2 regions of the Hydrogenophaga sp. T66 genome follow, and region 2 is predicted to be linked to the other one. Evidence: riboswitches for the same ligand, from Rfam matches in the RefSeq annotation. Region 2 holds a riboswitch; the other holds the start of a gene.

Region 1 (11,128 bases), on a different contig from region 2:
CGCCGAACACGCCGCTGAGGAAGCGGTGAACAAGGCGTCGGCCCAGGCCGCACAGACTTTGCGCGAACGCAGCGAGACGACCGAGTTCGAGGCCTACAGCAACGCCTTCGTCGAGGCCACGCTGGTCAAGGCCCTGTTCCCGCAGGACGCCGAGCGGCGGCGCTTCCTGCGCGCCGTGGGCCGCAAGACCGCGATGGCCGCGATCGCCAGCGTGCTGCCGGTGGCCAGCCTGCAGGCCATGGCCCAGGAAAAGGGTGCGCTGGAAAAGAAGGACCTGAAGATCGGCTTCATCCCGATCACCTGCGCCACGCCGCTGATCATGGCCCACCCGCTGGGCTTCTATCAGAAGCAGGGCCTCAACGTGGAAGTCATCAAGACCGCGGGCTGGGCGCTGATCCGCGACAAGATGATCAACAAAGAATACGACGCCACGCACTTCCTGTCGCCGATGCCGCTGGCGATCTCGCTGGGCGTGGGCTCCGCGGCGGTGCCGATGAACGTGGCAACGGTGCAGAACACCAACGGCCAGGCCATCACGCTGCACGTCAAGCACAAGGACAAGCGCGATCCCAAGACCTGGAAGGGCTTCAAGTTCGCTGTGCCCTTCGAGTATTCGATGCACAACTTCCTGCTGCGCTACTACGTGGCGGAAGCGGGCCTGAACCCGGACACCGACATCCAGATCCGCGTGGTGCCGCCGCCGGAGATGGTGGCCAACCTGCGCGCGGGCAACATCGACGGCTTCCTCGGCCCGGACCCCTTCAACCAGCGCGCCGTGTTCGAGGAGGTGGGCTTCATCCACCTGCTCACCAAGGACCTGTGGAACGGTCACCCCTGTTGCGCCTTTGGCACCAGCAGCGAGTTCATCCGCCAGAACCCCAACACCTTCGCCGCGCTGTACCGCGCCGTGCTCAACGCCGCGGCCATGGCCCGTCAGGCCAAGAACCGCGAGCTGATCGCCAAGGTGATCGCGCCGCAGGCCTACCTGAACCAGCCGGAGACGGTGCTGTCGCAGGTGCTCACCGGCCGTTTTGCCGACGGTCTGGGCAAGATCCAGAGCGTGCCCGACCGGGCGGACTTCGATCCGATGCCGTGGCAGAGCATGGCGGTGTGGATGCTCACGCAGATGCAGCGCTGGGGCTACGTGAAGGGTGACATCGACTACCGCGCGATCGCCGAGCGCGTGTTCCTGATCACCGACGCGCGCAAGCACATGAAGGACCTCGGCATGGACGTGCCGGCCGGCCCGGCCTATGTGAAGCACACCATCATGGGCAAGGTGTTCGACCCGGCCAAGCCGGCCGAGTACCTCAACAGCTTCGCGATCCGCCGCACCTGAGGCGACCCACCCTCCGTGAGACCGCGGCGGCACCCTCCGGCCGCCGCCCACCAGGAAACCCGCGATGAAATCCCTCCACCTCAACCTGCGCGCCGCGCTGGTCTCGCTGCTGCTGCTGGGCGTGTTCCTGGGTGCCTGGCACCTCGGCACCCGCGCGCCCGCCGGCGCCGGCCCGGCCACCACGATGACCGCCGAGGAAATCGAGTACGCCAAGATGATGGGCAAGGACCCCGGCGGCGACACCAAGGCCACCGGCTTCCCGCCCCCGCTGGAAGTCGCCAAGGCGAGCTGGCAGCACCTGTCGGACCCCTTCTACGACAAGGGCCCCAACGACAAGGGCATCGGCATCCAGCTCGCGCATTCGCTGGGCCGGGTCGCGCTGGGCTTCCTGCTGGCCATGGCGGTGGCCATCCCGCTGGGTTTCATGATCGGCATGTCGCCGCTCATGCAGAAGGCGTTCAACCCCTTCGTGCAGGTGCTCAAGCCGATCAGCCCGCTGGCCTGGATGCCGCTGGCCCTGTACACGCTCAAGGACTCGAGCGTCAGCGGCATCTTCGTGATCTTCATCTGCTCGGTCTGGCCGATGCTGATCAACACCGCGTTTGGCGTGGCGTCGGTCAAGCGCGACTGGCTCAACGTGGCCGCCACGCTGGAGGTCAACCCGCTGCGCAAGGCCTTCCGCGTGATCCTGCCGGCCGCCGCGCCGACCATCCTCACCGGCATGCGCATCAGCATGGGCATCGCGTGGCTCGTGATCGTGGCTGCCGAGATGCTCGTGGGCGGCACCGGCATCGGCTACTTCGTGTGGAACGAGTGGAACAACCTCTCCCTCACCAACGTGATCTTCGCGGTGCTGGTGATCGGGATCGTGGGCATGTTGCTCGACCTGATGTTTGCCCAGGCACAGAAGGTGGTGACCTATGTGGAGTGAGACCCGAACCCGCGCCGAGAGCGCGCCCGTGGCCGCGGCCACCCCGTCCCCGAAAGAGTCTTCCATGAGCGCCAACCCCGGCACCGGCTTCCTGCGCGTCGAGCAGCTCGGCAAGGCCTACCACGCCGACCGCCCGGTGTTTGCCGACGTGTCCTTCCAGATCGACCGCGGCGAGTTCGTCTGCATCATCGGCCACAGCGGCTGCGGCAAGACCACCATCCTCAACGTGCTGGCCGGCCTGGACAGCGCCAGCACCGGCCACGCCTTCATGGACGGTCGCGAGATCGCCGGCCCCAGCCTGGAGCGCGGCGTCGTGTTTCAGGGTCACGCGCTGATGCCCTGGCTCACCGTGCGCCAGAACATCGCCTTCGCGGTGCAGTCGCGCTGGCCCGACATGGACCGCGCGGCGCTGAAAGCCCACGTGGAGAAGTTCGTGGGCATGGTCGGGCTGTCGAACGCCATCGACAAGAAGCCCAGCCAGCTCTCCGGCGGCATGAAGCAGCGCGTGGGCATCGCCCGGGCGTTCTCCATCCAGCCCAAGATGCTGCTGCTCGACGAGCCATTTGGCGCGCTCGACGCCCTCACCCGCGGCACCATCCAGGACGAGCTGATGGGCATCGTGCGCGAGACCCAGCAGACCGTCTTCATGATCACGCACGACGTGGACGAGGCCATCCTGCTGGCCGATCGGATCCTGCTCATGACCAACGGCGCCGACGCCGGCGGCACCTACAAGCCCGGTGGCCTGGCCGAGGTGGTGGTCAACCCGCTGCCGCGCAGCCGCACCCGCGCGCAGCTCCACCACCTCGACGGCTACTACGACCTGCGCAACCACATCGTCGATTTCCTGGTCACCCGCGCGAAAGCGCATTGATCGAGGGCCCCCCTGCGCCGCTGCGCGGCTTCCCCCCGAGGGGGGACGGCACCGGCGGCCCGGCGAAGCCGGTTCCGCCGTGCCCCGCGGCGGGGATGGGCTTGCCGGCGTCTTTTCTTGTCGATTTGTTTTTCTCCTTTTTCCACCCCAACGAGGCAACACCATGAACCGACTCGCCGTCACCGAAAAAATCATCAGCACCAAAGTCGCCAAGGGCATGAGCTGGGCCGCCATTGCCAAGAAGGTCGGTCAGTCCAAGGAATGGACGACCGCGCTGTGCCTGGGCCAGATGACCGCCACGCCCGAACAGGCCAAAGTGCTGGGCAAGCTGTTCGGCCTGACCGCGGAAGAGCAGAAGTGGCTGCAGGTGGTGCCCTACAAGGGCTCGCTGCCCACGCAGGTGCCGACCGATCCGCTGATCTACCGCTGGTACGAGATCGTCAGCGTGTACGGCACCACCATCAAGGAACTCATCCACGAAGAATTCGGCGACGGCATCATGAGCGCCATCGACTTCAGCATGGACATCACCCGCGAACCCGATCCGAAGGGCGACCGCGTGAACGTGGTCCTGTCGGGCAAGTTCCTGCCGTACAAGCAGTATTGACCTCCCGCGGCGCGCCTCCCCCCAGGGAGGGAGGCGACGCCTTGGGCCGGCGGAGCCGGACCCCCGGCGTCCGCGCGGGCGGCGCACACCTGAAAGCACCTCGATGGACACCCGACCACCCCTGCCGCCGTTCAACGCCGAGACCGCCGCGCAGAAGGTGCGCCGCGCCGAGGACGCGTGGAACACCCGCGACCCGGACCGCGTGGTTCAGGTCTACACGCCCGACACCCGCTGGCGCAACCGCGCCGAGTTTCCGGTGGGCCGGGACGCGGTCCACGCCTTCCTGGTGCGCAAGTGGGCGCGCGAACTGGACTACCGGCTGATCAAGGAGCTGTGGGCGTTTGACACCCACCGCATCGCGGTGCGCTTCGTGTACGAATGGCGCGACGACGCCGGCCAGTGGTACCGCTCCCACGGCAACGAGAACTGGTTGTTCAACGACCAGGGCTTCATGGCCGAGCGCCACGCCAGCATCAACGACCGCCCCATCGGCGAGCGCGACCGGCTCTTTCACTGGCCGCTGGGGCCGCGACCGGCCGACCACCCGGGCCTGAGCGCGCTGGGGCTCTGAGCGCCGGGCTCAGGCGGGCAGCGGAATCCACTCCGCGTCGTCGCCCGGCGGCAGCGCAAAGCGGCCGGCGGCCCAGTCGGCCTTGGCTTGCTCGATGCGCTCGCGACGCGAGGACACGAAGTTCCACCACACGAAGCGCGGGCCCAGCGGCTCGCCGCCGAAGAGAAACACGGTGGCGTCGGTGTCGGCCGCCAACGGTGGCTCCGCTCCATCGATCAGCAGCAGCTGGCCGGCCTCCAGCGTGGCGCCGTCGGCCCGCACCCGGCCGCGCGCCACGTACAGCGCGCGCTCGGTGTGGCCCGTGGGCAGCGGAATGCGGGCGCCCGCGGATGCCCGCAGGTGCAGGTAGAACAGGGGCGAGGCCACGGCCACCGGGCTGCGGCACCCAAAGGCCTCGCCGGCCACCAGCCGCCACCACACGCCGCCGTCTTCGCCCTCGGGCAGCGCCGCGCGCGGCGTGTGGGCGAAGGCGGGCGCGCACTCTTCGGCCTCGGCCGGCAGCGCCACCCAGCTTTGCAGCAGCTCCAGCCCGCCGCCGGCGAAGGAGTCGGGGTGGGTGAAGCGCTCGCTGTGGCTGATGCCGCGGCCCGCGGTCATCCAGTTCACGTCGCCCGGGCGGATGTCCTGCACCGTGCCCAGGCTGTCGCGGTGGGTCATGGCGCCGCTGAGCAGGTAACTCACCGTAGCCAGCCCGATGTGCGGGTGCGGGCGCACGTCGGCGCCGCGCACCGCCTCGGGCGCCAGCGTCACCGGCCCGGCATGGTCCCAGAACACAAAGGGCCCGACCGCGCGGCGCTGCGCGTGCGGCAGGGCGCGGCGCACGGTCAGGCCGTGGCCGAGATCGGCGGTGCGGGCGGTGATCGGGGCGGTGGGCATGCGGGTCTCCGGGGGGGGCGGGCGGACGAGGGCCGCGCGAGGCCAAGGTTCATTGTGGCCAAGTCGCCTCGCCCTGGCCACCCTGCGCGACAATCCCCACCCCACGATCCCCACCCCATGACGCACGCGCCCCCCACCCAGCTGACCGACCTGCGCGAGCGCCTGCGCGCGCTCGGCGCCGGGCCGCTGCATGTCCAGCGCGTGCTGCGCCACTGGCTGCACGCACTGCCGCCCGATGCCGGCCGGCGTCAGCCCGCGCACCACTTTCCCAAGCCGCTGCTGACCGCGTGGCCCGCCCTGCGCGAATCGCTCGCCGGCCTCGCGCGCCTGCAGGCCGAACACCCCGGCGAAGACGGATCGGCGCGGCTGCTCGTGGCGCTGCACGACGGGCAGACGGTCGAGTCGGTGCGCCTGCCGCGCGGCGGCCTGTGCGTGTCCACGCAGGTGGGCTGCGCCGTGGGCTGCGCCTTCTGCATGACCGGCACCGGCGGCCTGATCCGCCAGCTCGGCAGCGCCGAGATCGTCGCGCAGGTGGCGCTGGCCCGCGCCGGCCGGCCAGTCAACAAGGTCGTGTTCATGGGCATGGGCGAGCCCGCCCACAACCTCGACGCGGTGCTCGATGCCATCGAGTTGCTCGGCACCGTGGGCGGCATCGGCCACAAGAACCTGGTGTTCTCCACCGTTGGCGACGAGCGCGCGTTCGACGCCTTGCCGCGCGCCGTGGTCAAGCCTGCGCTGGCCCTGTCGCTGCACACCACGCGTGCCGACCTGCGCGAGCGCCTGCTGCCGCGCGCACCGCGCCTCACGCCGACGGAGCTGGTCGAGCGCGCCGACGCCTACGCCCGCGCCACCGGCTACCCGGTGCAATACCAGTGGACGCTGCTGGCCGGCGTGAACGACGGCGACGATGAAATCGAGGGCATCGAGCGCCTGCTCGGCGGCCGTTACGGCGTGCTCAACCTGATCCCCTACAACGCGGTCGAGGGGCTGCCGTTTGAGCGGCCCGCCTGGGAGCGGGCCGCCGAGATCGCCCGCCGCCTGCACCGCCGCGGCATCCTCACCAAGCTGCGTCACTCCGCCGGCCAGGACGTGGACGCTGGCTGCGGCCAGCTGCGCGCCCGCGCGCTGGACACCGGCGAGCGGGTCGTGGCCGTGCGCCGTCGTCCCGCGGCGGTGTCCGCCGGGTAAAATCCGCGCCTCTCAAGGAGCGTTGCAGCGCCAGCCCCGGCCCCCGGGTGCCCGGCGTCAGGCTTGAGTGGGCGCGAACAGGCCCCAACGACGCTCGCCGGTCTGTTTTCCCCGAAAACCCTGGTGAGCCGCATGCCCGAGTCCCTCCGCCCCTCGTCCCCGCCGCCCATGGTGCTCTCCGGCCTGGAGCCGCTGGTCATCGGCCCCGGCAGCCTGTTCGTCAACATCGGCGAACGCACCAACGTCACCGGCTCCAAGGCCTTCGCCCGCATGATCCTGGAGGGTCGTTTCGAGGACGCGCTGGCGGTCGCGCGCCAGCAGGTCGAGAACGGCGCGCAGATCATCGACGTCAACATGGACGAGGCGATGCTCGACAGCCAGGCCGCGATGGTGCGGTTCCTCAACCTGATCGCCGGCGAGCCCGACATCGCGCGCGTGCCGGTGATGATCGATTCCTCCAAGTGGTCGGTCATCGAGGCGGGGCTGCAGTGCGTGCAGGGCAAGGGGGTGGTGAACTCGATCTCCATGAAAGAGGGCGTGGAGGAGTTCAAGCGCCAGGCCCGGCTGATCCGCCGCTATGGCGCGGCCGCGGTGGTGATGGCGTTTGACGAGCTGGGCCAGGCCGACACCTTCGCGCGCAAGACCGAGATCTGCGAGCGCGCCTACCGGGTGCTGGTCGACGAGGTCGGCTTCCCGCCCGAGGACATCATCTTCGACCCCAACATCTTTGCGATCGCCACCGGCATCCCGGAGCACGACAACTACGCGGTCGATTTCATCGAGGCCACGCGCTGGATCAAGCAGCACCTGCCGGGCGCCAAGGTCAGTGGCGGCGTGAGCAACGTGAGCTTCAGCTTCCGCGGCAACGAGCCGGTGCGCGAAGCGATCCACACCGTGTTCCTGTACCACGCAATCCAGGCGGGCATGGACATGGGCATCGTCAACGCCGGCATGGTCGGCGTGTACGACGAGCTGGACCCGGTGTTGCGCGAGCGGGTCGAAGACGTGGTCCTCAACCGGCGGCCCGATGCCGGCGAGCGCCTGATCGAGATCGCCGAGTCCGCCAAGGGCGCTGCGCGCGACGACAGCAAACAGAACGAGTGGCGTCAGCTGCCGGTGCGCGAGCGCCTGTCGCACGCGCTGGTGCGCGGCATCAACGAATTCATCACCGAAGACACCGAGGCCATGTGGCAGGAGATCCGCGCCGCCGGCGGCCGGCCGCTGTCGGTGATCGAAGGGCCGCTGATGGACGGCATGAACGTGGTCGGCGACCTGTTCGGCGCGGGCAAGATGTTCCTGCCGCAGGTGGTCAAGAGCGCGCGCGTGATGAAGCAGGCCGTGGCCCACCTGCTGCCCTACATCGAGGAGGAGAAGCGCTGGCTCGAAGCCGCCGGTGGCGACGTGAAGTCCAAGGGCAAGATCGTGATCGCCACCGTCAAGGGCGATGTGCACGACATCGGCAAGAACATCGTGGCCGTGGTCCTGCAGTGCAACAACTTCGAGGTGGTGAACATGGGCGTGATGGTCCCGTGCCACGAGATCCTCGCGCGCGCCAAGGCCGAGGGCGCCGACATCGTGGGCCTGTCGGGCCTGATCACGCCGAGCCTGGAAGAGATGCAGGTGGTGGCCGCGGAGATGCAGAAGGACGCGTGGTTCCGCGAGCGCCAGGTGCCGCTGCTGATCGGCGGCGCGACCTGCAGCCGCGTGCACACCGCGGTGAAGATCGCGCCCCACTACGAGGGCCCGGTGGTGTACGTGCCGGACGCCTCCCGCAGCGTGGGCGTGGCCCAGGGCCTGCTGTCCACCCAGGCGGCCGCCTACATCGAGGAGGTCAAGGCGGATTACGAACGCGTGCGCCAGCAGCACGCGAACAAGAAGGCCGTGCCGCTGTGGCCGCTGGCCCGGGCGCGCGCCAACAGGACGCCGATCGACTGGTCCGGCTACACCCCGCCGGTGCCCAAGTTCATCGGCCGGCGCGTGTTCAAGAACGTCGACCTCGCCGAGCTGGCCCGCTTCATCGACTGGGGTCCGTTTTTCCAGACCTGGGATCTCGCCGGCCCGTTCCCCGAGATCCTGAAGGACGAGGTCGTGGGCGAGGAGGCGCGGCGGGTGTTCAGCGACGGCAAGCGCATGCTGCAGCGCCTGATCGATGGCCGCTGGCTGCAGGCCAACGCGGTGATCGGCCTGTACCCGGCCAACCGCGTGGGCGATGACGACATCGCGCTCTACGCCGACGAGGCGCGTGAGCGCCCGGTGCTGGTGTGGCACGGGCTGCGCCAGCAGGCCGAGAAGGCGGAGGTCGACGGCGTGGTGCGGCCCAGCCGCTGCCTGGCCGATTTCGTGGCGCCGCAGGGCGTGGCGCGCGATTACGTGGGCGTGTTCGCGGTGACCGCCGGCCTTGGCGTGGAGAACAAGGAGCGCCAGTTCCTCGCCGACCACGACGACTACGCCGCCATCCTGTTCAAGGCCCTGGCCGACCGGCTGGCCGAGGCGCTGGCCGAGCAGATGCACCACCGCGTGCGCACCGACCTGTGGGGCTACGCCGCCGGCGAGTCGCTGAGCAACGAGGACCTGATCGCCGAGAAGTACCAGGGCATTCGCCCCGCCCCGGGTTACCCGGCCTGCCCGGACCACTCGGTCAAGCGCGACATGTTTGACCTGCTGCAGGCCGGCGACATCGGCATGGGCCTGACCGAGAGCCTGGCCATGACGCCGGCGGCCAGCGTCAGCGGCTTCTACCTCAGCCACCCGCAGAGCACCTATTTCAACGTCGGCAAGATTGGCGAGGACCAGCTGGCCGATCTGGCCGAGCGCAGCCGCGTGGCGCGCGACGAGTTGCAGCGCTGGCTGGCGCCGAACCTCTGACGAAGCGCTGATGAGCCGGTGATGAGCCGGTGACGAACCGCTGCCAGCGGCCACCGGCCGGAACCCCCTGGCGCTGGGCCGGCCCGGCGGCTACGCTGCAGGTCTGTCCCACCCTGCTCGGAGGAGCCCATGAACCTGTCCACCCCCCGCCGTTTTCTCACCCCCCTGGCGCTGGCCACCGCCGCGCTCCTGACCGCCGGCCCCTCGCTGGCCGACAGCAAGAAGCTGTGCCCCACCTGTGGCGTGGTGCAGGCCGTGCACAGCGAAAAGCGCGACGGCGAAGGCGGCGCGGTGGGTATCGTGGGCGGCGCGGTGGTCGGTGGCCTGCTGGGCAACCAGATCGGCGGCGGCACCGGCAAGACCCTGGCCACGGTCGGCGGCGCGGTCGGCGGCGCCTACGTGGGCAACGAGGTGCAGAAGAAGGTGACCAAGAAGACCGTGTGGGTCACCGACGTGAAGATGAAGGACGGCAGCCTGCGCCGTTTTGAAACCGCCAGCCAGCCCACCTGGGGCAAGGGCGGCGTGGTGCGCGTGGACGAGCGCGGCCAGCTGATCCCGCTGAAGTGATCAGCCGGCGGCGCGCGCGGCGTGCGCGAGGTCGCCCGGTGAATAGCCAAACAGCCGCTGGAACCAGCGCGTGAAGTGCGCCTGGTCGGCGAAACCGCAGGCCGTAGCCACCTCGGCCAGCGCCATGCCCTCCAGCACGAGACTGCGCGCGCGGTGCAGGCGCACCGCGAGCAGGTAGTCCCGCGGCGTCAGGCCGAGCGATTGCGTGATCACCCGGTGCACGCGTTCGCGGCTCACGCCGCAGCGCGCCGCCACGCCGGCCACCGTCGGTGCGCCCTCGGCCAGCGCGGCCTGCATGGCGGCGAGCAGCCGCTGCGCCGCCGGACCGAGCGGCCGCGGGGCCGGCGCGTCGTGGCCCGGGGCCGGGTTCGCGCGGCGCCACGCCCGCAGCAGCGCCTGCAGCCACTCGCGCGCCGCGTCGGCGCTGCGCACGTCGCGCGCGCGGGCGGCCAGCCCGGGCAAGCGGACCCGGCCGCTGCGCGGCGGCGGGTGGAGCCCCTCGGCCGCGAGCCAGGCCTCGGGCGCGTACAGCATCACCACCGCCACCGAGGCCGTCGGCCCGGCCGGCAGCAAGGCGCCGGTGTGCACCTCACCCGGCCGGATCGCCACCACGTCGCCCGCGCGCACCGTCAGCGGCTGGCCCCCCACCACACAGCGGCACTCCCCGTCGATCACCGCGCCGAACGACCATTCGTCGTGCCAGTGGGGCATCCACTCCTGCCACGCTTGCGCGTGGTCAACCCGTTCGACCCCCGCGGCCAGATGCAGCCGTCGCACGCGGGAGCGGCGCGGCGGCGCGTTCATGCGTCCAGCGCGCCGGTCACGGTCAACCCCAGCCAGCCCGCGCTGGCGCTGTCCACCGCACACCCGCCCAGCGCCCCGACCTCCTCGGTCGGGTGCGGCAGGAAGTCCAGCGTGGCTTCGGCGGCGTGCCAGCCGGCGTCCACCTTGCCGGTGATCGCCGAGCGCACGAAGGTCGGCACGGGCCGCTCGTGGGGCGCGCGCAGGTCGGGCCAGCCGACCGCTCCCACCGTGGGCAGCGCGAGAAAGCCCAGCGGCTGGCCGGGTGCGCCGGTGAGGGTGGCCCGGGCCTCGACCAGACGCCGGTCCTTCACCGCCAGGCTCGCGCCCAGCCGGCTGCCGGCCATCACCGGCGCGGCGGCCGGGTGAATCAGCGGCAGGCTGCGGGTGAGCCAGGTCGTGCCCAGCTTCTTGGGCCAGCCCTGCAGCAGCCCGCGCACCAGCGCCACGTCCTGATCCACCCAGATGAACGGGCAATAGGCCGCGGTCTGGCCATCGGCGCGCGCCAC
Region 2 (11,128 bases):
CCCTTGCCGATGTCGGCCGGCTGCAGCTCGAACTGCGGCTTCACCAGCATCAGACCGTGACCGCCCGGCACCATCAACGGCGCCAGCGCCGGCCACACCAGCGTCTGGGAGATGAAGGACAGGTCGCCCACGATGAGGTCAAACAGCGGCGGCGCACCCACCGCGGCCGGCGTCAGGTCGCGGGCGTTGAGGTGTTCGTGGCACACCACGCGCCCATCGCTGCGCAGCGACGGATGCAGCTGCCCCGAACCCACGTCCACGCCCACCACCTGGGCAGCACCGCGCTGCAACAGGCAGTCGGTGAAACCACCACTGCTCTGCCCCACGTCGAGGCAGCGCAGACCGGCCACCGGCAGGCCCACGCGGTCGAGCGCGCCCGCCAGCTTGAGACCGCCGCGCGAGACGAAGCGCGTCTCGGCGGTGTCCACCAGCGCCAGCTCCGCCGCCGCAGGCACGTCGTCACCGTTCTTGGTGGCGGTGCGCCACGCGCCGCCGGGCAAGCGCCAGCGCACGCCCGCCGCCACCAGACGCTGCGCCTGCGACCGTGAGGCCGCCAGCGCGCGCTCGACGAGGAGTTGATCAACACGCATGCCGGAGTGCTGTGGCCCTGTCGAGAGATGCCGCGGAACCGGCTTGGCCGGACCGCAGGCATCGCCCCCGGACGGGGGTCGCGCAAAGCGCGGCGGGGGTGATGGCTTCAGTAGCGGTAGGTGTTGGCCTTGTACGGGCCTTCCTTCTTCACCCCGATGTACGCAGCCTGCTCGTCGCTCAGCTCGGTCAGCATCGCGCCGACCTTTTTCAGGTGCAGGCGGGCGACCTTCTCGTCGAGGTGCTTGGGCAGGGTGTACACCTTGCCCACTTCATAGTTCGCGCTCTTGGTGAAGAGTTCGACCTGCGCAATTGTCTGGTTGGCGAAGCTGGAGCTCATGACGAAGCTCGGGTGGCCGGTGGCGCAACCGAGGTTCACCAGGCGGCCTTTGGCCAGCAGGGTGATCTTCTTGCCATCGGGGAACACGACATGGTCGACCTGCGGCTTGATCTCGTCCCACTGCAGCTTCTCGAGCGAAGCGACGTCGATCTCGTTGTCGAAGTGGCCGATGTTGCAGACGATGGCCTCGTCCTTCATCGCCGCCATGTGCTCGTAGCGGATGACGTTCTTGTTGCCGGTGGCGGTGACGAAGATGTCGGCCTTGTCGGCGGCGTATTCCATGGTCACGACCTTGTAGCCTTCCATCGCGGCCTGCAGGGCGTTGATGGGGTCGATCTCGGTCACCCACACCTGGGCGGACAGCGCGCGCAGGGCCTGGGCGCTGCCCTTGCCCACATCGCCGTAGCCGGCGACCACGGCCACCTTGCCGGCGATCATCACGTCGGTGGCGCGCTTGATGGCGTCGACCAGGCTCTCGCGGCAGCCGTACAGGTTGTCGAACTTGCTCTTGGTGACGCTGTCATTGACGTTGATGGCGCGGAACTGCAGCGTGCCCTTGGCGGACATCTCGTTGAGGCGCAGCACGCCGGTGGTGGTCTCTTCGGTCACGCCGATGATCTCGGCGGCCTTGCGGGTGTACCAGGTCGGGTCCTGCGCGAGCTTGGCCTTGATCGAGTTGAACAGGCAGGTCTCTTCTTCGCTTTGCGGGTTGGCCAGGAGGGAGGCGTCCTTCTCGGCGCGCTGGCCCAGGTGCATCAGCAGCGTGGCGTCGCCGCCGTCGTCCAGGATCATGTTCGGGCCTTCGCCCGGGGTGCCCGCGGGGCCAAAGTCGAAGATGCGGTGGGTGTAGTCCCAGTAATCGGCCAGGGTTTCGCCCTTGATGGCGAAGACCGGCGTGCCCTTGGCGGCGATCGCGGCGGCGGCGTGGTCCTGGGTGGAGAAGATGTTGCACGAGGCCCAGCGGACCTGTGCGCCGAGCGCCTGCAGCGTCTCGATCAGCACCGCGGTCTGGATGGTCATGTGCAGCGAGCCGGTGATGCGCGCGCCCTTGAGCGGCTGGCTGGCGGCGTATTCCTCGCGGATCGCCATCAGGCCGGGCATCTCGGTCTCGGCGATCTTGATTTCCTTGCGGCCCCAGTCGGCCAGGCCGATGTCGGCAATCACGCAGTCGGCGTTGACGGCGGTGTTGAGTCGTGCATTCATGGTTTTTCGCTCCGGAGGTGGGTGATGGCCACGCGGCGGGCGAAAAAAAAGCCCATCGCACGGCACGTCGTGGATGAGCGTCGTTGCATGGATGTCCGAGCCTCACGCCGGTGCCGCTGGGGGGCGGTGGGCGCTGCAACGCTCCTCGGATGGACGCAGAGTTTACCGCAGCGCGTGCGACACTGCTGCGCTTTTCCTCACACCATGCGCCCTCTTGCCGACTGGCCGGTGGCGGACCGCGCGCCGATCCTGGGCGTGCTGACCGACATCGACGACACCCTCACCACCGACGCCCGCCCCGACGCCGAGGCCCTGGCGGCCATCGCGCGCCTGCGCGCGGCGGGGCTGCCGGTCATTGCCCTCACGGGGCGGGCGGTCGGCTGGAGCGAGGCCGCCGCGCGCGACTGGGGGCTCACCGCGCTGGCCGCCGAAAACGGCGCGGTGGCGCTGTGGCGGGACGGCCGGCGCCTGCGCCGCGCCCACGCGCAGCCCGCGGCCCACCGCCGGGCCCACGCCACACGGCGCGCCACCGCCTGGCGCGCGGTGCAGGCCGCCCTGCCCCACGCCCGGCTGGCGCGCGACAGCGCCGGGCGCGACACCGACCTGGCCATCGACCACGCCGAGCACGCCCGGCTGAGCGGCGCGGACGTGGACCGGGCCGCGAGCCTGCTGCGCGCCGCCGGGCTGCGCGTGACCGTCAGCAGCATCCACCTCAACGCCTGGCTCGGCGCCCACGACAAGCTCAGCGGCGCGCGCTGGCTGGTGCGCCACCGGCTCGGGCGCGACCTCGACGCCGAGGCCGACCGGTGGGTGTTCGTGGGCGACTCGGCCAACGACGCGGTGATGTTTGCCCACCTGCGGCACACCGTGGCCGTGGCCAATGGCGCCGGCGCGCTGGTCGGTCTGCCGCGCCCGCCGGCCTACCGCACCGGCGCGCCGCGCGGCGCCGGGTTTGCCGAAGTGGTCGAGGCGGTGCTGGCCGCGCGGGGACGGGCGTGAGCGGGGCGCCGCCGCTGGCCCGCCGCGGGCTGTGGGTGATCTTCGGTTCGACCTTCTTCGAACTGGTCGGCTATTTCATGCTGACACCGCTGTTGCTGTTGCGCCTCAAGGACGCGGGCGAGTCGACCGCACTGGCCGGCCTGTTTGCCGCCACCGGCTGGCTCGGGGTGTTCCTGATGACGCCCTTCGCCTCGGCGGTGACGGCGCGGCTGGGACGCCGGCCCACGCTCTGGCTGGCCGCCGCCATCCCGGTGCTGGCGACCGCCGGCTTCGCGCTGACGGACAGCTTGCCGCTGTGGTTTGGCCTCGAACTGGCGGCCGGGATGGCGGCCGGGCTGCGCTGGGTGCTGGCCGAGGCGGTGGTGGCGGAGTTTTCGCCGCCCACCCAGCGCGGACGGATGGTCGGCTTGTTTGAAACCATGGTCGGCGCCACCTTCGTGCTCGGCCCCCTGCTGCTGGCCTGGGTCGGACCGCAGGCGCCGGCAGCGATCTGGATCGCGCTGGGCTTCATGGCCGCCGGTCTGCTGTGGAGCCTGGCGATACCGCCGCTGCCGGCCGCGGCCGACGCGCACGAGGCCCGGGTGGGGCTGGCCGGTGTGTGGCACGCCCTGCGCGCCCACCCGCTGATCATGTCGGTCGGCTTCGTCGGCGGCTTCTTCGAAAGCGGCCTCACCGCGATCCTCCCGCTGTACGGCCTGGCGCTGGGCCTCGGCGCCACGGCGGCGGCGCTGCTGGTGTCGGCCAGCGGGTTGGGCAGCGCGCTGATGATGCTGCCCGCGGGCGTGCTGGCCGACCGCATGGCCCACCACCCGGCCGCGCGCTGGGGCGACGCCCCGGCGGCGCGGCTGACGCTGATGCGCGCGTGCGCGGTGATCACGCTGCTGGCGACGCTGGCCATCCCGTGGGTGGCGGGGATGCCCTGGCTGGCCGCGCCGGTCGCCTTTGTGTGGGGTGGCGCGGGAGGCTGTCTCTACACACTGGCCATGATCGACATCGGCTCGCGCGAGGGCGGCATCACGCTGGTCAACAGCACGGCGGTGCTGGTGCTGAGCTACACGCTGGGCGGCGTGCTCGCGCCGGCGCTGGGCGCGGCCGCGCTGCAGTGGGCGCCGGTGCTGGGCTTTCCGGCCCTGTTGCTGGGCGTGGCGGCGCTGGGCGTGGTGTTGCTGCGGCGCGCGGCGTGAACCTCGCCGCGCGATCGGCATCAGAGCTTTCAACCCCACCGCGAGGACCTTCATGGCCATATCCTGGATCACCGCGCTGCGCGTCATCCCCTGGGGCGACGTGATCGAACACGCGCCCAAGGTGCTGGCGGCCGCGCGCAAGCTGCTCGACAAGCAGGAAGCGCCGCCAGCGCCGGTGCCCACCAGCCCGCCGCTGGACCCCGCGGCCGAGCCACCCAGCCTGGGTGAATTGCGCAACCGGCTCATCGAGGCGCGGCAGTGGCTCGATCAGCAGGCCGCGGCGCAACAACAGCTGACGCAGACCGTCAGCGAACTGGCCGAACAGAACGCGCGCCTGGTGGCCGCGGTGGAGCTGCTGCGCGTGCGCACGCGCGTGTTGATCGTGGCGGTGGTGGTGCTGGCGGTGGGCGTGGGCGTGCTGCTCGCGCGCTGAGCCCGCGGCGACGGTCAAGCCCGCTTGGCGTCGACGTCCGCGTCGCAACCCGCGCCGGCCGCGATCCAGCGGCGCGCGACGCGGCGCAGCGCGGGCGCGGCCCAGGCCCAGCGCGGACCGAGCACCCCCGGCGCATCGGTGATCGCGCCGCAGCGGTACACGCGCTGGGCGCTGTCCCAGCGCAGCGCGTCGCAGGCGCCGCGCCGGCGGCGCGAGATCACCATCCCCAGCGGGCAGGGCTCCAGCAGGCAACACACGCCGCAGCCGTTGCACGGCGCACCCAGCGCCGGCTTGGCCGGCGCCGAGGGTTCGATGTGGATCACCCGCCGCTTCAACGCCGCACCCCGGAAACGCCCGCGCCGCGGACACATCGCCAGCACACACCGCGGAACGGGCCCCGCCCGTCCGCTGGTGTGGTCCCCCCGGGGGGAAGCCGCGACGCGGCGCCGGCGGGGCTCATGTCCGGGCCAACACCGGCGCCAACACACGCCCGGTGTGCGTGCCCGCGGCCACGACGGCCTCGGGCGCCGCGGCCGCGACCACCCGGCCGCCCCCGGCGCCGCCTTCGGGTCCCAGGTCGATGATCCAGTCGGCCTCGGCCATCACGTCAAGGTCGTGCTCGATCACCACCACGCTGTGGCCGCCATCCACCAGCCGGTGCAGCACGCGGATGAGCTTCTCCACGTCGGCCATGTGCAGGCCCACGGTCGGCTCATCAAGCACGTACAGCGTGTGCGGCGCCTTCTGGCCGCGGCGGCCAACCTCGTCGCGCACCTTGCTGAGTTCGGTGACGAGCTTGATGCGTTGCGCCTCGCCGCCGCTGAGCGTGGGCGAGGGCTGGCCCAGCGTCAGGTAGCCCAGGCCCACGTCCTTGAGCAGCTGCAGCGGGTGGCTGATGGCCGGCATGGACGCGAAGAACTCGACCGCTTCGTCGACCGCCATCTGCAGCACGTCACCGACGCTCTTGCCCTTCCAGGTCACGGCCAGCGTTTCGGGGTTGAACCGCGCGCCGTGACAGGTTTCGCAGGGCACCTTCACGTCCGGCAGGAAACTCATCTCGATGGTGCGCATGCCCTGGCCTTCGCAACTGGGGCAGCGGCCTTCGCCGGTGTTGAAGCTGAAGCGGCCCGGGCCGTAGCCGCGGGCCTTGGCCTCCAGCGTGTCGGCAAACAGCTTGCGCACCGTGTCCCAGAAGCCGATGTAGGTGGCCGGGCAGGAACGCGGCGTTTTGCCGATGGGCGTCTGGTCGACCTCCAGCACCCGATCGACCGGCTCGCTGCCGAGCAGCTTGTCACAACCGACCCACGCCGGCCGCTCGCCCGCCTCGTCCCAGGCGCGGCGGCCGGCGGCCGTGCTGCGCTGGGCCACGGCCGCCGCGGTGTTGGTCAGCAGCACATCGCGCGCCAGCGTGGATTTGCCCGAGCCGGAAACACCCGTCACCACCACCAGCCGGCGCAGCGGCACGTCCACGTCCACGCGCTGCAGGTTGTGCAGCGCGGCCCCGCGCAGGCTGAGGCACTCGCCGTCGGCCGCGACCGGGCGGCGCGGCTGCAGCGGGTGCTTCATCGCGTGGCGCAGGTAGCGGCCGGTCAGCGATTCGTCGCTGGCCGCGAGGTCGTCGACCGAGCCCTGGGCCACGACACGGCCGCCGCGGCGTCCCGCGCTGGGACCGATGTCGATGATGTGATCGGCGCGGCGGATGGTGTCCTCATCGTGCTCCACGACCACCAGCGTGTTGCCCTGCCGGCCCAGCTGGTGCAGGGCATCGAGCAGGATCTGGTTGTCGCGCGGGTGCAGGCCGATCGTGGGCTCATCCAGCACGTAGCACACGCCTTGCAGGTTGCTGCCAAGCTGGGCGGCCAGCCGGATGCGCTGGGCCTCGCCGCCGCTGAGGGACGGCGCGCCGCGGTCGAGCGTGAGGTAGTTCAGCCCCACCTGCTCCAGAAAGGCCAGCCGGCCTTCAATCTCCGGCAGCAGGTCGCGGGCGATGTCGGCCTCGCGCTGCGTCATCACCGGCAACTCGTCAGCCAGCCGTTTCGCCGCCGGGCCGCCCCAAGGCGAAACAGCCCCCTCGGGGGGCAGCGACCCGCGCAGCGGCGGAGCGTGGGGGCCCATCAGCTCGCGCACCCAGCGCCGCACCTCGCTGACCGACAGCCGCGCGACGTCGGTGATGCCCACGCCGTTGAAGCGCACGGCGCGCGCCTGGGCGTTGAGCCGCGTGCCTTCGCAGGTCGGGCAGGCCTCGTCGGTCAGGTCGTCCACCTCCGGTTCGGCGAAGCTCTGTTCGCGGCCCTTGTCCTGGTCGTCGCGGACCGAGTCGTCCAGCGCGCGGCGCTGCTCGCGCGAGAGTTTCACGCCCGTGCCCACACAGTCGGGGCACCAGCCGTGTTTGCTGTTGTAGGAGAACAGGCGCGGGTCCAGCTCGGGGTAGCTGGTGCTGCAGACCGGGCAGGCGCGCGCGGTGCTGAACACCTGCACCGCACCCAGGCCGCGCGTGGAACGCCCCTCGGCCAGCGCGGCCTGCAAGCCATCCAGCGGGTGCAGGAGGTGCAGCGTGCCCTTGCCCAGCTCCAGCGTGCGCGCCAGCTGGGCGCGCAGTCCCGCCTCATCGGCCGGGTCGATCACCAGATCGGCCACCGGCAGTTCGATGGTGTGCTCCTTGAAGCGGTCGATGCGCGGAAAGTTCGTCGTGGGCAGGAACTCGCCGTCCACGCGCAGGTGGGTGTGGCCGCGCGGACGCGCCCAGTCGGCCAGCTCGGTGTAGACGCCCTTGCGGTTGACGACCAGCGGCGCGAGCAGGCCCACGTGCTGGCCGGCGTACTGGCGCAGCAGCGCCGCGGCGATGCTGTCGGCGCTCTGCGGCTTCACCGCCGCGCCGTCGTGCACGCAGTGCTGCAAGCCCAGCTTCACAAACAGCAGCCGCAGGAAATGCCAGACCTCGGTGGTGGTGCCGACCGTGCTCTTGCGGCCACCGCGCGACAGGCGCTGCTCGATGGCCACCGTGGGCGGGATGCCGTAGACCGCATCCACCTCGGGCCGGCCAGCGGGCTGCACGATGCTGCGCGCGTAGGCGTTCAGGCTTTCGAGGTAACGGCGCTGGCCTTCGTTGAACAGGATGTCGAAGGCCAGCGTGCTCTTGCCCGACCCGCTCACGCCCGAGATGACGTTGAACTTGCCGCGCGGGATGTCCACGCTGAGCTGCTTGAGGTTGTGCTCCCGGGCGTTGACGATGCGGATGGCGTCGCCCCCGGCACGCCGGCGCACGAGGCTGCCCAGGTACGGTGCGGGTGCGGTTTCGGCCACGGCCACCACGCGGTCCATGGCCTGCGCGTACTCGCGCAGCGCCAGCGCGGTGTGGCTGCTGGGGTGGTCGCGCACCACCTCGGGCGGCCCCTCGGCCACCACCAGGCCGCCGCCCGTGCCACCCTCGGGGCCGAGGTCGATCAGCCAGTCGGCGGCGCGGATCACGTCGAGGTTGTGCTCGATCACGATGAGCGAGTGGCCGGCGTCGATCAGCTTGCGCAGCGAGCGCATCAGCTTGGCGATGTCGTCGAAATGCAGGCCGGTGGTGGGCTCGTCGAACAGGAACAGCGTGCCCTTGCGCGACAGGGGCTGGCGGCTCGCGCTCGCGGCCTTGGCAGCCTCGGCCAGAAAGCCCGCGAGCTTCAGACGCTGCGCCTCGCCGCCCGAGAGCGTGGGCACAGGCTGGCCCAGCTTCACGTACTCCAGGCCGACGTCGACGATGGGTTGCAGGGCGCGGATCACCTCGCGGTCGTGGGCGAACAGCTGCGCCGCTTCGTTCACGGTGAGATCCAGCACGTCGGCCACGCTGAGCGGGCGGCCGCCGCGCTCGATGGTCACCTCCAGGATCTCGGGGCGGTAGCGCTTGCCGTCGCAATCGGGGCAGCGCAGGTACACGTCCGAGAGAAACTGCATCTCCACGTGCTCAAACCCCGAGCCGCCACAGGTGGGGCAGCGCCCGTCGCCGCTGTTGAAGCTGAACTTGGCCGGCGTGTAGCTGCGCTCGCGCGCCAGCGGCGCGTCGGCGAACAGCGCGCGGATCGCGTCCCAGGCGCCCACGTAGCTCACGGGGTTGGAGCGTGCGGTCTTGCCGATCGGCGACTGGTCGACGAACACCACATCGGCCAGCTGCTCGGCGCCGAGCAGGCGGTCGTGGGCGCCGGGTGCCTCGGTGCTCTGGCCGAAGTGGCGCATCAGCGCGGGCGCGAGCACGTCCTGGATCAGCGTGGACTTGCCCGAGCCGGACACGCCCGTGACCGCGACCAGGCGCTGCAGCGGGAACTCCACCGACACGTTCTGCAGGTTGTGCTCGCGCGCACCTTCGAGGATGAGCCGCGGCGTGCTGTCGGTCACCGCGCGCTTGAAGCCCATGCCGATGGTCTTGCGCGCGCCGAGGTAGGCGCCGGTGAGCGTGTCGGCGGCGCGGATTTGCTCGGGCGTGCCGTCGAACACGATCTGCCCACCGCGCTCGCCCGGGCCCGGACCCATGTCGATCAGGCGGTCGGCCGCGAGCATCACCGCCGGGTCGTGCTCCACCACCACCAGGGTGTTGCCGGCGTCGCGCAAGCGCTTCATCGCGTCCACGATGCGCGCCATGTCGCGCGGGTGCAGGCCGATGCTGGGCTCGTCAAGCACGAACAGGGTGTTGACCAGCGAGGTGCCGAGCGCGGTGGTGAGGTTGATGCGCTGCACCTCGCCGCCGCTGAGCGTGCGGCTCTGACGGTCCAGCGTGAGGTAGCCGATGCCGACCTCGCACAGGTAGCGGATGCGGGTGTTGATTTCTTCGAGCAGCAGCTTGAGCGCCTGCTGCTCACCGGCGCTACCGGCCTGTGCGGGTGCGATCGAATCGAAGAAGCGCCGCAGGCTGGTGAGCGGCATCAACATCAGGTCGTGCAGGCACAGGCCGGGCAGCGCTTCGAGCTGCGCGCGCGACCAGCGCACGCCCGCGGGCAGGTAGCGCTTGCCGGGTTCGAGCACCGCGTCGGCCTGCGCCTTCGACCCGAGGCGCCAGAGCAGGCTGTCGGTCTTCAGGCGCGCGCCGCGGCAGCTCGGGCATTCGGTGTAGCTGCGGTACTTGGACAAGAGCACGCGGATGTGCATCTTGTAGGCCTTGCTCTCCAGGTACTCGAAGAAGCGGTCCACGCCGTACCACTGCTGGTTCCACTTGCCGTTCCACTGCGGCGAGCCGTGCTTGACCCAGGCCTGCTGCTCGGGCGTGAGCTTGGCCCACGGGGTGTCGCGCGGGATGCCCGCGGCCTCGGCGTGGCGCATCAGGTCGTCCTGGCACTCCTTCCAGGCGGGCGTCTGGAACACCTTGATCGCGCCGCTGCGCAGCGTGAGCTTGTCGTTCGGGATCACCAGACCGTAATCGACACCGATCACGCGGCCAAACCCGCGGCACGCCTCGCAGGCGCCCACCGGCGAGTTGAACGAGAACATCGAGGGCGTGGGCTCGGTGTAGCGGATGTCGCTTTCCGGGCAGTGGAGACCTGTCGAGAACTTCCAGATGTCAGACGCCCCCACGCTCCCCGCTGCGCGTGGTTCGCTGCCCCCCGAGGGGGCTGACCCGCCTTGGGACGGCCCGGCGGCGGGTCGTCCGGCTTCGCCCTCGTCCTTCAACGCGTACACGGTGAGCCGACCACCGCCGCGCTTGAGTCCGACCTCGATCGCCTCCATCACGCGCGCCGTCTCCGCGGTGGACAGGCGGAAGCGGTCGGCCACCACGTCGAGCACCTTCACCGCCTCGATCACCGGCTTGGCTTTTTTGCCCTTCGCGGGCGCTTCGTCCTTCAACTCGCGCTGCACCGTGCGCTCGGCCTGCACCCGGGTGTAACCGCTGGCCGAAAGCCACTGCGCCACCTCGTCGGCGGTGGTGTTGGCCGGCAGCTCGACCGGGAAGGTGAGCACCAGGCGCGGATCGCCCTGCGCCTGGCTGCGCCGCTGCAATTCGCCAAAGATGGTCTCGGGCGAGTCGTGGCGCACCGCCAGCCCGGTTTCGCGGTCAAACAGCGCGGCGCCGCGGGCGAACAGCAGCTTGAGGTGGTCGTTGAGCTCGGTCATCGTGCCCACCGTGGACCGCGACGAACGCACCGGGTTGGTCTGGTCGATCGCAATCGCCGGCGGCACGCCATCCACCCGATCGACGGCGGGCTTGTCCATGCGGTCGAGGAACTGCCGGGCGTAGGCGCTGAAGGTCTCCACGTAGCGCCGCTGGCCTTCGGCAAACAGGGTGTCGAACACCAGGCTCGACTTGCCCGAGCCACTCGGGCCGGTGACCACCGTGAGCTCGCCGGTGCGGATGTCGAGATCCAGGCCCTTGAGGTTGTGCTGGCGGGCGCCGCGGATGCGGATCAGGCCCTC

Evidence for each region. Region 2 has a riboswitch for S-adenosylhomocysteine ahead of ahcY (adenosylhomocysteinase). Riboswitches for the same ligand answer to the same signal wherever they lie in the genome.
Region 1: it holds a riboswitch for S-adenosylhomocysteine, as region 2 does, so the genes downstream of both, metH (methionine synthase) here and ahcY (adenosylhomocysteinase) in region 2, are expected to answer to the same signal.

Annotation. Positions count from the first base shown of each region.
Region 1 covers NZ_JBXVVX010000003.1:147,733-158,860, reverse strand. The annotation lists gene AC2D80_RS13085 (CmpA/NrtA family ABC transporter substrate-binding protein) at 1-1,339, shown strand, start outside; gene ntrB (nitrate ABC transporter permease) at 1,404-2,270, shown strand; gene AC2D80_RS13075 (ABC transporter ATP-binding protein) at 2,260-3,144, shown strand; gene cynS (cyanase) at 3,308-3,751, shown strand; gene AC2D80_RS13065 (nuclear transport factor 2 family protein) at 3,855-4,322, shown strand; gene AC2D80_RS13060 (pirin family protein) at 4,332-5,198, opposite strand; gene AC2D80_RS13055 (RNA methyltransferase) at 5,316-6,386, shown strand; S-adenosyl-L-homocysteine riboswitch at 6,395-6,489, shown strand; gene metH (methionine synthase) at 6,519-9,251, shown strand; gene AC2D80_RS13045 (glycine zipper 2TM domain-containing protein) at 9,381-9,818, shown strand; gene AC2D80_RS13040 (helix-turn-helix transcriptional regulator) at 9,819-10,622, opposite strand; gene AC2D80_RS13035 (acetoacetate decarboxylase family protein) at 10,619-11,128, opposite strand, start outside.
Region 2 covers NZ_JBXVVX010000001.1:155,377-166,504, reverse strand. The annotation lists gene AC2D80_RS00700 (TlyA family RNA methyltransferase) at 1-590, opposite strand, end outside; gene ahcY (adenosylhomocysteinase) at 698-2,131, opposite strand; S-adenosyl-L-homocysteine riboswitch at 2,200-2,284, opposite strand; gene AC2D80_RS00690 (HAD-IIB family hydrolase) at 2,336-3,130, shown strand; gene AC2D80_RS00685 (MFS transporter) at 3,127-4,314, shown strand; gene AC2D80_RS00680 (hypothetical protein) at 4,367-4,747, shown strand; gene AC2D80_RS00675 (hypothetical protein) at 4,762-5,118, opposite strand; gene uvrA (excinuclease ABC subunit UvrA) at 5,204-11,128, opposite strand, start outside.